4 regions of the Kitasatospora sp. P5_F3 genome follow, and region 1 is predicted to be linked to each of the others. Evidence: riboswitches for the same ligand, from Rfam matches in the RefSeq annotation. Region 1 holds a riboswitch; each other region holds the start of a gene.
What was found. A riboswitch is a leader RNA that binds a small molecule or an ion and turns the genes downstream of it on or off. The one in region 1 is predicted to bind cyclic di-AMP.

Region 1 (3,561 bases):
CTGCCCCGGCTACCCGCATGGCCTGCTCCTCCCTGAGAGCTACGCCCGGTGGAGCACGCCGCACCGGCGTCCACCGAGACCGTATCGGAGGATCGTAAGCACGCCACGATCCTCCGCAAGAGCAATTACCCGCCAGGTGACCCAGCTCACTCCTCTTCTGGCAGGTTACGGTGCACGACATGCCGGAAACGCACCTGAATCCCCAGCCGGAACTCTTCACCTGGGAGTTCGCCGCCGACCCCTACCCCGCGTACGCGTGGCTGCGCGAGCACGCGCCGGTGCACCGCACCACGCTGCCCAGCGGGGTGGAGGCGTGGCTGGTCACCCGGTACGCGGACGCCCGGCAGGCGTTGGCGGACGGGCGGCTGTCGAAGAACCCGGCGCACCACAGCGGGCAGGCGCACAAGACCGGCCGGGTCGGCATCCCGGGCGAGCGGCAGGCGGATCTGATGACGCATCTGCTGAACATCGACCCGCCGGACCACACCCGGCTGCGGCGGCTGGTGTCGAAGGCGTTCACGCCGCGCCGGGTGGCGGAGTTCGAGCCCAGGGTGCAGCAGTTGACGGACCGGCTGATCGACGACTTCGCGGCCCGTGGCTCGGCCGACCTGATCCACGAGTTCGCCTTCCCGCTCCCCATCTACGCGATCTGCGACCTGCTCGGCGTGCCGCCGGAGGACCAGGACGACCTGCGGGACTGGGCGGGCGCGATGATCCGTCACCACGGCGGGCAGCGCGGCGGGGTGGGGCGGGCGGTGAAGAGGATCCGGACCTACCTGCTGGAGCTGATCCACCGCAAGCGGGCCGACCTGGGTGACGATCTGATCTCCGGTCTGATCAGGGCGAGTGACCACGGTGAGCACCTGACCGAGAACGAGGCCGCGGCGATGGCCTTCATCCTGCTGTTCGCCGGCTTCGAGACCACCATCAACCTGATCGGCAACGGCACCTACGCGCTGCTCCGCAACCCGGCCCAACGTGCGTTGCTGCAGGAGTCGGTGCAGCGCGGCGAGACGGCGCTGCTGGCCACGGCGGTGGAGGAACTGCTGCGCTACGACGGCCCGGTGGAGCTGGCCACCTGGCGGTTCGCCACCGAGCCGCTGACCGTCGGCGGCGTGGACATCCCGGTCGGCGACCCGGTGTTGGTGGTGCTGGCGGCGGCCGACCGGGACCCGGCCAGGTTCGCCGGAGAGAACACCCTGGACCTCGCCCGCAAGGACAATCCGCACCTCGGATTCGGCCACGGCATCCACTACTGCATCGGCGCCCCGCTGGCCCGGCTGGAGGGTCAATTCGCCCTGGCCACGCTGCTGACCAGGCTGCCCGACCTCCAACTGGCCGCCGACCCCGAGGAGCTGCGCTGGCGGGGCGGTCTGATCATGCGCGGGCTGCGGGAGTTGCCGGTGTCGTTCACGCCGGAGGGCGCCGACGTGCGCTGACGGCGTGTCGGTCAGATCTGATCAGGTGTGATCTGAGTACGCATCAATCCGGACATACCAGTGCGGTTTGTGGACGATCTATCGTCTGGCGTGATTTCCGTGTGATGTGTTCGACATAAGCTTGTGATCGATCGGGTCATCTGCTTACTCTCCCTGGTGTTCGCAGCTGCGAACCCCGTGCGCGGAACGCCGAATCCTGCCCGCCGCGCTGCCGGGACACCGACCAGACCCTTGGGCAGGGGCGGGGGACCCAGGTAAGTCGCCGTCCCCCACGGCTTGGGGTGAAGCCGCCAGCAGTGGCGGCCGGGCCACCTCCCGGTCCGAACCCGACAGCTCACCTCGCAGGCGTGCGGAGAGGGACTTCTTCATGCTCTTCACCGGTTCGGGCCGTCATCGTCGTCGTACGCAGGCCGAGAAGATCATCGCCGTCGCGGGTGTCGCGGGCGTCGGCATCGCACTCCCGCTGTTGACCGCCACCGGCGCGCAGGCCGCCCCGGTCGACACCTGGGAGAAGGTCGCCCAGTGCGAGAGTGGCGGCAACTGGAGCATCAACACCGGGAACGGCTTCTACGGCGGACTCCAGTTCACCCCGAGCACCTGGAAGGCGTTCGGCGGTCAGCAGTACGCCGGGCAGGCCAACCAGGCCAGCAAGGGCCAGCAGATCGCCGTCGCCGAGAAGGTGCTCGCCTCCCAGGGCCCGGGCGCCTGGCCGGTCTGCTCGGTCAAGGCCGGTCTGTCCAAGGGTGGTTCGGCCGCCCAGGTGGACACCTCCTCGGACCGTGCCACCCGCTCGGAGACCCGCGCCCCGGCGCCGGCCGCCAAGTCCTCGAAGCAGACCACGCCGAAGGCGTCGGCCGCCCCGAAGCCCGCGACCCCGAAGTCGGCCGCGCCGACGGTGACCGCACCGAAGCACGCCGCGCCGACGACGCCGGCCGCCGGCGGATACACCGTCAAGTCGGGTGACACCCTGTCCGACATCGCCGCTGCCAACGGCCTGAACTGGCAGCAGGTTTACCAGGCCAACCAGTCCGTCATCGGCGGCGACCCGGACCTGATCCTGCCGGGTCAGGTGCTCAAGCTCGGCTGAGTCGCGACCCGCTGATTCACGACACACCGTCAGGCGGGGTCGTACCGGCTTGTTCCGGTACGACCCCGTTTACGGTCATTCAGGTGAACTACCGATGAGTAGCCGGGCCACACGGTGAGACGGGACCAAGGTCAGCGTGGCCCCGGGCTCCGGTGCGGTTAGGCTCTGGTCGTAACGACAACAGATCCCGCTTCCGTCAAGGAGATGCCTCGTGCCGTCCATTGATGTCGTCGTAGCCCGTGAGATTCTCGACTCCCGTGGCAACCCCACGGTCGAGGTCGAGGTCGGTCTGGACGACGGCAGCACCGGCCGTGCCGCCGTCCCGTCGGGTGCTTCCACCGGTGCCTTCGAGGCTCTTGAGCTGCGCGACGGCGACAAGAACCGCTACTTCGGCAAGGGTGTCGAGAAGGCCGTGCTGGCCGTCATCGAGCAGATCGGCCCGGAGCTGGTCGGCTACGACGCCACCGAGCAGCGGCTGATCGACCAGGCCATGCTCGACCTGGACGCCACCCCGGACAAGTCCTCGCTCGGCGCCAACGCGATCCTCGGCGTCTCGCTCGCCGTGGCGCACGCCGCCTCCGAGGCCAGCGACCTGCCGCTGTTCCGCTACCTCGGTGGCCCGAACGCGCACGTGCTGCCCGTCCCGATGATGAACATCCTCAACGGTGGGTCGCACGCCGACTCCAACGTCGACATCCAGGAGTTCATGATCGCGCCGATCGGCGCCGAGTCCTTCTCCGAGGCCGTCCGCTGGGGCGTCGAGGTCTACCACACGCTCAAGGGCGTGCTGAAGGAGCGCGGCCTCTCCACCGGTCTGGGCGACGAGGGCGGCTTCGCGCCGAACCTCGACTCCAACCGTGAGGCCCTCGACCTCATCGTCGAGGCCATCAAGAAGGCCGGCTACACCCCGGGCAAGGACGTCGCGCTCGCCCTGGACGTCGCCGCCTCCGAGTTCTTCAAGGACGGCGCCTACCAGTTCGAGGGCAAGGCGCTCTCCTCCGCCGAGCTGATCGCCTACTACGCCGAGCTGGTCGC
Region 2 (3,561 bases), on a different contig from region 1:
TGACCGAGTTCTGGGACGCGCTGTACGCCGCCGCCGACACCGACGGTGACTCCCGGCTCAGCCTGGCGGAGTACCGGGCCGGGATGAAGGGCGCCTTCATCGCCTCGGCCGCCGGCTTCGACGCCACCTTCCGCCCGCTCACCGAGGCGATCTGCACGCTGCTCGACACCGACGGCGACGGCGAGGTGAGCGCCCAGGAGTTCTACGACTGGCAGAAGACCTTCGGCGTCAAGCCCGCCGAGAGCCAGGCCGCCTTCCAGGCCCTGGACACCGACGGCAGCGGCGCACTGAGCGTGACCGAGCTGCTGGCCGCGATGCGCGAGTACTACACCGGCCGCTCCGCCGACGCCCCGGGCAACCAGCTGTACGGCCCGCTGATCTGACCCCCCTGGGCCGGGCCGCCCCCGCCCGGGCGGCTCGGCCAATTCTGTTGACAACTCCCCTTCGCTGCCCGACAGTTCGATCACCACAGTGGGGCCGGGGCGGGGGTGCTGACGGTGGATCACGCGGGCGACTACGACTACCCGACCGACGTGGACGGGCGCGGCGTCACCGAGCTGGTGGTGCACGGCTGGGGCAGCTCGGGGCCGGCCGAGGTGCTGAACGATCCCGAGGTGCGACAGGTGGCGGGCGACGCCGCCCCCCAATTGCCGGTCGGTCTGGGTCCGGGCGCTGCTCCATCGAGACCATCCCGACGACCTCTTTCGGTTCTCCCCGGAGTGCCGACCGGCCCGGGCGGGGGCGCGGGGTTAGCTTCCTGGGCATGCCCCAGATCGAGTTGCCGACCGGCCGCCGAGCTGCCTCGGCGGTCGCGGCCGCACTGCTGACCCTGCCGTTCTCCGGGGTGGCCGCGGCCGCCCCACCGGTGGTGGAACAGGTACGGCTGACCGCCCCTCCGATGACCGCCGGGCTGGCCAGGTCCGCCTCCCTGACGGTCCGTTCGCGGGTCTGTGTGCCGGCCCGGCGGGTCGGCGTGGCGGTCCGCAGCGCGAGCGGGGCCAACCTGGATTTCCCCGGCGGTGCGCGCAACGTCCGGATCTGCTCCGGCGGCCTGACGGTCACCACCGAGGCCAGAGCGTTGCCGGCCGGAAGCTACCGGGTGTTCGGGTTCTGGCAGGACCCCGGAGGCGGCTGGCACAACCTGCCCGAGCAGACCCTGACGGTCGCCGCCTCGGGTGAGCCCACCTGGTCGGACGGCTTCGACGGGGTGACCGTCCCGCTCGGCAGCTGGGACGGCTGCGTCGGCGCCCCCGTCGTCCGGGACCGGCACTGCACCGGGCTGCCCGCCGCCCTGGACGCCAACTGGTGGGCCTATCCCCAGGGTTGGGCGGACACCAGCGGCCTCGGCAGCTACAGCCCGGCCCGCACGCTCTCGGTCGCGGACGGCCGGATGACGATCCGGCTCAGCCGCGACGACACCGGCACCTGGGTGGCGGCACCGACGCCCAAGCTGCCCGGCGCCTCCCCGGCCGGCGGCGTCAGGTACGGCCGCTTCGAGATCACCTGGCGGGCCGACCACGCGGCCGGCTTCAAGCTCGCCTGGCTGCTCTGGCCCGACTCCGAGCTCTGGTCCAGGGACGGCGAGATCGACTTCCCCGAGGGCGACCTGAACGGGAACGTCTCGGCCTTCATGCACCGCAGGGGCAGCACCTCCGACACCGACCAGGACGGCTACCCGACCGACGTCCCGATGGCCGGCGCCTGGCACACCACCGTGATCGACTGGCAGCCGGACTCGCTCTCCTTCTACCTGGACGGCACCCTGCTCGGCACCTCCACCACCGGGGTTCCCGACACCCCCATGCACTGGGTGCTCCAGTCCGAGACCTCCGCCACCGGCCCGGCCGGCGGCACCACGGCCGAGATCACCGTCGACGCCGTGCGGTACTGGAAGGCCGGCTGACCGGTGTGAGGCACGCAACAGCGGCTCCTGCTGTCGGATTCCTGTCAGGTACTGTGCACGAGTTGCCCGCCGGTCGTTGCGGGCCCCGCCGCCGGGACGCCTAATCCTGTCCGCCCGGCTGCGGTGTCGTTCGAGCTCCGAATCGGACAGGAGCGGGGGACCCAGGTAAGTCGCCGTGCCCTCGTGGCACGGCTCGGGGTGAAGCCGCTTTCCGTACCGGCGGCCGGGCTACCCACGGCCCGAACCCGACAGCTCACCTCGCAGGCGTCGTGGAGGGAACCTCTCGATGCTTTCCCGAAATGCCCGGATAGGCGCGGTCGCCACCGTCGGACTGATCGCCATACCCATGATCGTCAACGCCGAGGTCGCCAGCAGCGCGCCGCGCTCGACCCAGCAGACCAAGAACCACTGGCGCTGGCAGCCCAGCCCTACGCCGACCCCGGCCCCGACACCGACGGTCGCCCCGAGCCCGACCGCCACCGCGACACCGACGCCGACGCCGACCGCCACCGCGACGCCGACCCCCACGGCCACCCCCACGGCCGCCCCGACCGTCGCACCGACGCCGACACCGACACCGACGCCCACCGCGACGCCGACCACGGGCCCGGCTCCCACCTGGTCCGAGGACTTCACCGGCCAGTCCGTCCCGCTCGGCAGCTGGACCGGCTGCAGCTCCAGCGGCGCGATCCAGAACAGCCACTGCACCGGCCTGCCGAGCGCGGTCGACAGCAAGTGGTGGGCCTACCCGAGCGGCTGGCAGGACACCAGCAGGAACGGCGCGTACGACCCGGCCAAGACTCTCTCGATCGCCAACGGCGCACTGAACATGCACCTCAACCGGGACAGCGCGGGCACCCACGTGGCCGCGCCGGTGCCCAAGCTCCCCGGCGCGGTGGGCCCGGGCGGCGGCGTGCTGTACGGGAAGTTCGAGGTGACCTGGAAGACCACCTCGGCGGCCGGCTTCAAGACCGCCTGGCTGCTCTGGCCGGACTCCGAGACCTGGCCCCGGGACGGCGAGATCGACTTCCCCGAGGGCGACCTGAACGGGAACGTCTCGGCCTTCATGCACCGCCAGGGCGGCACCTCCGGCGGCGACCAGGACGCCTACTCGACCAACGTCCCGATGGCCGGCGGCTGGCACACCTCCACCATCGACTGGCAGCCCGGCAGCCTGACCTTCTCCCTGGACGGCAAGGTGATCGGCCACTCCACCAGCCGGGTGCCGAACACCCCGATGCACTGGGTCCTGCAGTCCGAGACCGCCCTGGACGGCACCCAGCCGGCCCAGGGTGCGAGCGCGGACATCAGCATCGACTCGCTCCGCTACTGGAAGACCACCGCCTGACCCCCGATCAGGAGAGCTCCGGGTCAGGGTGCACCGGTACCCGGTTCGCACCCACGAGCAGGTCCATCACCCGCTCATGGGTGTCACCGACCCGATCGGTCACCCTGACCCGGATCCAGACGCTCTCCACCACCGCCATCGCCTCGGCGGTGAACCAGCCCAGCATCGCCCTTCCCTGGGCGGGCAGCGGCCGCCCCGCGCCGATCAGCGAGAGCCGGAAGTCGTGCCCGACGACCGCTCCCCGCTCGGCAATCAGCTCGGCCGCCCGCTGCATCTCCACCCATCCGGCCTGACCCCCGGTCGGCTCGGC
Region 3 (3,561 bases), on a different contig from region 1:
CGGCGGCCAGTCCTTCTCCGGCGACTTCGTGGTGGCCACCAGGACCGGTCCGGGCCGGCGGACCCTGGAGGTGGTGCTCGCCGATGTCTCGGGCAAGGGCATGGACGCGGGCTCCCGGGCCCTGCTGCTCTCCGGCGCGTTCGGCGGGCTGCTCGGCTCGCTGCCGGCCCATCAGTTCCTGCCCGCCGCCAACGGCTACCTGCTCCGCCAGGACTGGGACGAGGGCTTCGCGACCGCCGTGCACCTGGTGCTGGACCTGGAGACCGGCGAGTACGAGCTGCTGTCGGCCGGGCACCTGCCCGGGATGCAGCGGCACGCCGGCAGCGGTCGCTGGGAGGTCAAGGAGTCCGTCGAGGGCGCGCTGCTCGGGGTCTACGACGGCGCGGTGTTCGAGGCGGTGCGCGGCCGGCTGGACCAGGGCGACGTGCTGATGCTCTGCACCGACGGCATGGTGGAGATCCCCGGCCGGGACCTGACCGAGGGGATGGACCGGCTGATGGGAGAGGCCGACCGGCTGGTCGGCGGCGCCCCGTTCTCCCAACACGGCGGCCGGGGCTCGGCGGTGAAGCTGATCGAGTCGGTGGCCAAGGACGTCAACGACGACCGGGCGGTCCTGCTGCTCTGGCGCGGGTGACCGACCGATGGTCGGACCGTGTCAAGTCGGTGCACCGGTCTTCGGCCATTCCTGACGGCAGCCCAATGGAGTGGATCTAGGTCCGCTCCCACCAGCGCGGAAACGGTCAACTTCCAGTTAGGGGTACCCGTTCGACGGCCCGTCAGGTCAACTGGGCTATCGTCTCGGTCGGCGGAAATTCGTCTCACATCGCAGGATCTTCGCGGCTGCGTTCCGGCAAGTCCTTTACGCAGTCGGCACGAACGACCACACTGAGTTCGGGTGGGACGGTCGGTTCTCGGGGGGTCTCGGGGGATTGGGCCCGCCACGAAGCTCGCTACGAAAGAATGAGGAAGTGAGTCCTGGTGGCCTTCTCCGTCTCAGCGCTGGTCCTGTTCGGGATCATCGTGGTCATCTTCATCCGCAACGGGCAGTTGAAGACCAGTCATGCGATCATGGCTGCGCTCTTCGGCTTCATGCTGAGCCAGTCCACGGCGGCCAAGCCGATCCAGGACTTCCTCACCCAGCTCGCGCAGACCATCTCCTCGGTCGCCAGCTGACCAGGCACGGCTGACCCGGGTCGGGCCGGCCGCGGCCGGTCACGGACCGGCCGGTCTCAGCGACGGCTCCGCCACCAGCGGCCCAACCAGTGGCGCTGCGGCGGGGGTTCGGCCTGCCCGGATGCCTCCGACCGGGGGTGCTCGGCGACCAGCAGCAGGAACAGCCGGGCCCAGCAGAGCCGTTCGCCGCGGGGCCAGTCCAGCGCACGCAGGGCGGCCGAAGCCTGCTCGCAGACCGTCCCGTTGATCCGGACCTCGGCGACGTCGTCGCCCGCCTTGCCGCCGAAGAACAGCTTCACGCCGTTGACCTGACGCTCGGTCAGCTTCGGCAGTACGGCGGCGGCCAGCACCGGGCCGAGGTCCCGCTCGGTGACCCAGTCGAACAGCGGGTCGGTGTCGGCGCCGAACACCGCGGCCGGGCCCTGTACGACGTGCCAGCCGGGGAACTCGGGGGCGTCGTAGTGGTCGCCGCTGCCGGTCAGCAGGCTCACCACGGCGGACGCCGTGGTGCCCGCCCACATCCGTACCGCGCTGTCCAGCTGCTCCACCTCGGTGCCGCCCACGCCGGCTGCGCAGTCCCAGATCACCGGTGCGTCGCCCTGGCCGAGCCGCAGCACGTACCCCAGGTCGACATGGCCGCCGCCGGTGCCGCGCTCGTCGTGGTCGCGGAAGGCCACCGCCGTGGTGCCGGGCCCGCGGACCAGCGGGCCGTCCACGGTGAAGTCCTGACCGAGCCCGGCCATCTCGCGGATCACCGCGCGCTGGATGACGGCCAGCCGTTCCTGGGGGCGCACAGGCGGGCTCCTTGCTCAGCGGGTGCTTCGAACACCGGCGTTCGAGCTCGACCGTGGGCGAGCGTATCGGCCCGGCGTGACCGGTGTCACGGCGCACGCTGGCGGAGCGGGTCCAGGTGGGTACGGACGGCGATATCGGCCACCCTCCGTGAACCGATCGGGGACGAAGCGTCGCCGATTCGGGCCGTCCGGGTCGCAAGTCCCGGCCGGGACGTGACCTACGTCCCTGATCATCCTTGTTCACCGTTCAACCGGGGCTTGCCACGAAGCGGTCGATCGGCTTTGCTTCGAGGCCTGTCCGGTGAACGACCGGACGGGCTCAACCGGGCGGAACGCCGAGTCCTGCCGCCGCCCGGCGCCTCGAACAAGGCACGCATGGCAGGAGCGGGGGACCCAAGGTAAGTCGCCGAACCGGTGTGAACCGGGACGGCTTGGGGTGAAGCCGCATTCCTGCGGCCGGGCATCTCCCGCCCGAACCCGACAGCTCACCTCGTAGGCGTCGGAGAGGACTACCCCCATGTCCGCACAGGGCAAGCACCGTCGCGTCCAGCTGTCCCACCTGACCCGGATCGCCGTCGCGACCGGCGTACTCGGCGCCACCTTCGCACTCCCGGTGGCCGCCGCCAGCGCCCACCAGGGCCACGCCGCCGCCTCCGTGCCCCAGGCCGCCCCGGCTGCCGTCACCACCATCGCCACCGAGACCGCTGCGCCCGCCGTGGTGCCGGTCGCCGCCGCCACTCCGGCCGCGAGCAGCTACCAGGTCGTCAGTGGCGACACCCTCTCGAAGATCGCCAACGCCAAGCAGGTGGACGGCGGTTGGGAGAAGCTCTACCAGGACAACCGCACCGTGGTGGGCGGCAACCCGAACCTGATCTACCCGGGCCAGCAGCTCTCGCTCGCCGGCCAGGCCGTGGCCGCCGCGCCGCAGCCCGCCGCGGAGGCCCCGAAGGCCGCCGTCGAGGCGCCGAAGACCGAGACCAAGTCCTCCTCGTCTTCCTCTTCCTCCGCGAGCACCACGGACTCCACCAAGGCGTCCCGCTCCAAGTCGACCACCGTGGCCCCGAAGGCCGCCGCCGCCCCGAAGGCCAGCACGGCCCCGAAGGCTGCTGCGGCTCCGAAGGCCCAGTCGACCACCGTGGCGGCCGGCGGCTACGTCGCCCCGGTCAGCGGTGGCACCTCCACCGCGTACCACGCCTCCGGTTCCTCCTGGTCCAGCGGCTACCACACCGGTGTCGACTTCCGCGCCTCGACCGGCACCGTCGTCAAGGCCATCACCACCGGCACCGTGGTCTCGGCCGGCAACGGCGGGTCCTACGGCAACGAGGTCGTCGTCAAGCACGCCGACGGCAAGTACTCCGAGTACGCCCACCTCTCCTCGATCTCCGTCAAGGTCGGCCAGACCGTCTCGGCCGGCCAGCAGCTCGGCCTCTCCGGCGCCACCGGCAACGTGACCGGCCCGCACCTGCACTTCGAGGTCCGCACCGGCCCGTCCTACGGCTCCGACATCGACCCGGTCGCCTACCTCCGCGCGCACGGCGTCAACGTCTGATCCGTCTGACCCCGCCTCAGACGACTTCGGCCCCCCGGTCATTGA
Region 4 (3,561 bases), on a different contig from region 1:
GGCGCAGGAGTACCGCGACGGTGGGGTGGATCCCTCGGTCGCGTTGATGCTCTCCTCCGACCCGGAGAACTACCTGACCAAGGCGTCCAGCGTCGACCAGGTGAACCAGACCCAGACGCAGACCCTGAAGTCGCTCCAGGACCAGCAGCGCCGCCTCGACCAGCAGAAGGTCGAGGCCGCGGAGACGCTGGCCGAGCTGGACCGCAACACCAAGGTCCTGAACGACGCCAAGGCCGAGGTCCAGAAGAAGCTCGCCGAGGCCCAGCAGTTGCTCAACTCGCTGAGCGCGGCCGACCGGGCGGCGATCCAGGGCGAGCGCTCCTCGCGCGGCGCCGAGCGGATCGACGTCGGCTCGCTGCCGCGCGCAGCCGGCTACGCGGGCGTGGCGGTCGGCGCCGCGATGGGCAAGCAGGGCAAGCCGTACGTCTGGGGCGCCACCGGACCGAACTCCTTCGACTGCTCCGGCCTGATGGTCTGGGCGTACGCGCAGGCCGGCGTCTCGCTGCCGCGCACCTCGCAGGAGCAGGCCTCGGTCGGCACCAACGTCGGCACCAACATCGCCAACGCGCAGCCGGGCGACCTGGTGATCTACCACTCCGACGCGCACCACGTCGGGATGTACATCGGCAACGGCCTGGTGGTGCACGCGCCGCACACCGGTGACGTGGTGAAGGTGATGAAGGCCGACGCGATGACGATCAAGACCATCCGTCGGGTCTGATCCACCGTCAGCCTGATACGGCATAACGGACATCTCCCCATCAAGGCTCACAACTGACGCCTTGTGACACGCGCGGGCCCGCCAAAACCTCCCTGTGATCTGGGACACCTTTGGCGGGCCTCGCTGTGACCACATCCTGAGAATTCATCGGCGCAGCGTACATTTTCGATCACGCTCGGTCGTAATCACCAAAGAATCACGACTTCATTCCGACTTTTTTCCTACAAGGATTTGAACCGATCACGGTTGGGTTACTAGGGTCCTTCTCGAACCACCGCACAGTCGATCACCCAGCCTGGGTGGCGGCGGGGGTTACCGCCGAGTCCGAGACACAGCGAGGCAGTCCAACTGCCTTACGGGGAAGCCCCAGCGAGGGCGCTGTCGATCGGAGCCGGGGAACCACGTTCCTCGGGGTGAATCGGCGCCAGGCTGACGGACCGTCGCAAGACGGCTCGGCGGTGAGGCGTCGTAGGGCATCTCTTCCAGCCCGAACCCGTCAGCTCACCCGGTAGGCGGACGTAGGAAGAAGGAGCCGGCCTTCGTGGCGTCCCATCGTCGTCCCAAGCCTGCCAGCCGCACCCGCGTCTCGATCATCACGGCGGCCGCTGCTGCTGCAGTGGCACTGTCCGCCCAGACCGGTGCGCATGCCGACCCGACTCCCACCAAGGACGAGGTCAAGTCCCAGGTCGACCAGCTGCACGAGCAGGCCGAGGACGCGACCGAGAAGTTCAACGCGGCCACGGAGAAGCAGCAGACCCTGCAGAAGCAGGTCGCCGGCCTCCAGGACGAGGTGGCCCGGCAGCAGGCCCAGGTGACCACCCTTCAGGGCACCCTGGGTGAGATCGCTGCCGAGCAGTACCGGACCGGCGGGATATCGCCGACCGTCCAGCTGATGCTCTCCAGCAGCCCGGACGCCTTCCTCGGCCAGGCCGACTCGCTGAGCCAGCTCGGTACCTCGCAGGCCGACACCCTCAAGACGCTGAAGGGCGAGCAGACCAAGCTCGACCAGCAGAAGTCCGAGGCCCAGAACAAGCTCGCCGACCTGGAGCGGACCACCCAGGAGCTCAAGGCGGGCAAGGACGAGATCCAGGCGAAGCTGGCCTCCGCGCAGGCCCTGCTCGACACGCTCAGCAAGAAGGAGCAGGACGAGCTGCGGGCCGCCGAGGCCAAGGCCGCCGCCGACTCGGCCGCCAAGGCTGCCGCCGCCGCCCCCAAGACGGACGACTCCGCCCGGGCCTCCCGCTCGGAGACCCGGACCGACCTGAGTGGTCTGCCGGCCGGCTCCTACGCCGCCATCGTGATCGCCGCCGCCGAGGCGCAGATCGGCAAGCCGTACGGCTACGGTTCCGTCGGCCCGAACAGCTTCGACTGCTCCGGCCTGATGGTCTGGTCCTTCAACAAGGCCGGGATCTCGCTGCCGCGCACGTCGGAGTCGCAGATGGGCGCCGGCCAGAACATCGGCACCAACATCGCCGACGCCAAGCCGGGTGACCTGATCATCTACCGCGGGGGTGGCCACGTCGGCCTCTACGTGGGCAACGGTCAGATCGTGCACGCGCCGCGCACCGGCACCCTGGTCCGGCACGAGTCCGCCACGGTGATGCCGATCACCCGCATCGTCCGGGTCTGACCCCCCGTCAGACAGGCCCCACCCGCAGGCCCGGCCCCGTGCCGGGCCTGCGGCGTTTCCGGGGGGCCGAGCAGATGTCCGATTGGTGGTCAAATATTCGGCACTGTAGGGGTTTGGACTAGATCGCTGCGACTCGCTAACGTCTGCCCCCGGACCTTCGCAAGGACAGCCGCCCGACCGGGGCGGCGGCGGTGGCCCGGCGCAGGAACGGAGCCGCCGCCGGTATGTCGACGTACAGTCGTTCTCCCCTGCCAGGTGCCCGCCGGTTCACCCGGGCGCTGGTGTTCACCGCCGCGGCCACCACGGTGCTCGGAATGGCCGCGGCCGGTGCCGCCGGGGCCGCTCCCGGCACCCCGGCCGAGCCGCCGACCCGTAAGGACGTCAAGGCCCAGGTCGACCAGCTCTACGAGGAGGCCGAGCAGGCCTCGGAGAAGTTCAACGCGGCCCTGGAGCAGCAGCGTCAACTGCAGGCCGACACCGGCTCGCTGCAGAACCAGGTGGCGGCCGGCCAGGACGAGCTGAACAGACTGCGTTCCGGGCTCGGCTCGGTGGCTGCCGCCCAGTACCGGGCGGGCGGCATCGACCCGGCGGTCCAGCTGATGCTGGACTCCGATCCGGCCGGCTACCTGTACCGGGCCCGCACCCTGGACCAGTCGGCGGAGCGGCAGAACGACACCCTGCGCCAGGTGATCGACAGTCAGCGGCGGCTCGACCAGCGGCGGGCCGAGACCACGGCCAAGCTGGCCGAGCTGGAGTCCGTCCGGCGCACCCTGAACGAGAGCAAGCAGGAGGTCAAGCAGAGGCTGGCCAAGGCCCAGCGGCTGCTGAACTCGCTGGGTGCGGGGGAGCGGGCCAGGATGGTCGACGACGACGCCAGGGACGCCGCCAAGCGGGCCGCCCGGGGGGCCGAGCGGCTCGACCTCGGTAACCTGCCCGCCGCCTCCGACCGGGCCGCCGCAGCGCTGGCGGCCGCCAGCGGCAAGATCGGCTCGCCGTACGTCTACGGCTCGACCGGGCCCCGTACGTTCGACTGCTCCGGTCTGATGTACTGGGCCTGGCGGCAGGCCGGAGTGACCCTGCCGCGCACCTCGCAGCAGCAGGCCGGCGCGGGGCAGCGGATCAGCCTTGCCGAGGCCCGGCCGGGAGACCTGGTGATCTTCTACAGGGACATGCACCACGTCGGGATGTACGCCGGCGGCGGTGTGGTGGT

Region 2: another riboswitch for cyclic di-AMP. It lies ahead of ACXJMZ_RS00905 (glycoside hydrolase family 16 protein); the one in region 1 lies ahead of ACXJMZ_RS02595 (transglycosylase family protein).
Region 3: another riboswitch for cyclic di-AMP. It lies ahead of ACXJMZ_RS11610 (M23 family metallopeptidase); the one in region 1 lies ahead of ACXJMZ_RS02595 (transglycosylase family protein).
Region 4: another riboswitch for cyclic di-AMP. It lies ahead of ACXJMZ_RS24490 (NlpC/P60 family protein); the one in region 1 lies ahead of ACXJMZ_RS02595 (transglycosylase family protein).

What each region holds. Positions count from the first base shown of each region.
Region 1 is NZ_JBFUMY010000004.1:15,342-18,902, forward strand. Features, by position in the region: gene ACXJMZ_RS02585 (SDR family NAD(P)-dependent oxidoreductase) at 1-19, opposite strand, end outside; gene ACXJMZ_RS02590 (cytochrome P450 family protein) at 180-1,439, shown strand; cyclic di-AMP (ydaO/yuaA leader) riboswitch at 1,651-1,801, shown strand; gene ACXJMZ_RS02595 (transglycosylase family protein) at 1,807-2,526, shown strand; gene eno (phosphopyruvate hydratase) at 2,738-3,561, shown strand, end outside.
Region 2 is NZ_JBFUMY010000001.1:219,173-222,733, forward strand. Features, by position in the region: gene ACXJMZ_RS00895 (EF-hand domain-containing protein) at 1-383, shown strand, start outside; gene ACXJMZ_RS00900 (glycoside hydrolase family 16 protein) at 764-1,903, shown strand; cyclic di-AMP (ydaO/yuaA leader) riboswitch at 2,029-2,185, shown strand; gene ACXJMZ_RS00905 (glycoside hydrolase family 16 protein) at 2,190-3,251, shown strand; gene ACXJMZ_RS00910 (hypothetical protein) at 3,259-3,561, opposite strand, start outside.
Region 3 is NZ_JBFUMY010000012.1:268,923-272,483, reverse strand. Features, by position in the region: gene ACXJMZ_RS11625 (PP2C family protein-serine/threonine phosphatase) at 1-634, shown strand, start outside; gene ACXJMZ_RS11620 (hypothetical protein) at 979-1,173, shown strand; gene ACXJMZ_RS11615 (DUF6348 family protein) at 1,230-1,967, opposite strand; cyclic di-AMP (ydaO/yuaA leader) riboswitch at 2,326-2,479, shown strand; gene ACXJMZ_RS11610 (M23 family metallopeptidase) at 2,485-3,516, shown strand.
Region 4 is NZ_JBFUMY010000044.1:16,629-20,189, forward strand. Features, by position in the region: gene ACXJMZ_RS24485 (C40 family peptidase) at 1-721, shown strand, start outside; cyclic di-AMP (ydaO/yuaA leader) riboswitch at 1,088-1,252, shown strand; gene ACXJMZ_RS24490 (NlpC/P60 family protein) at 1,263-2,351, shown strand; gene ACXJMZ_RS24495 (NlpC/P60 family protein) at 2,576-3,561, shown strand, end outside.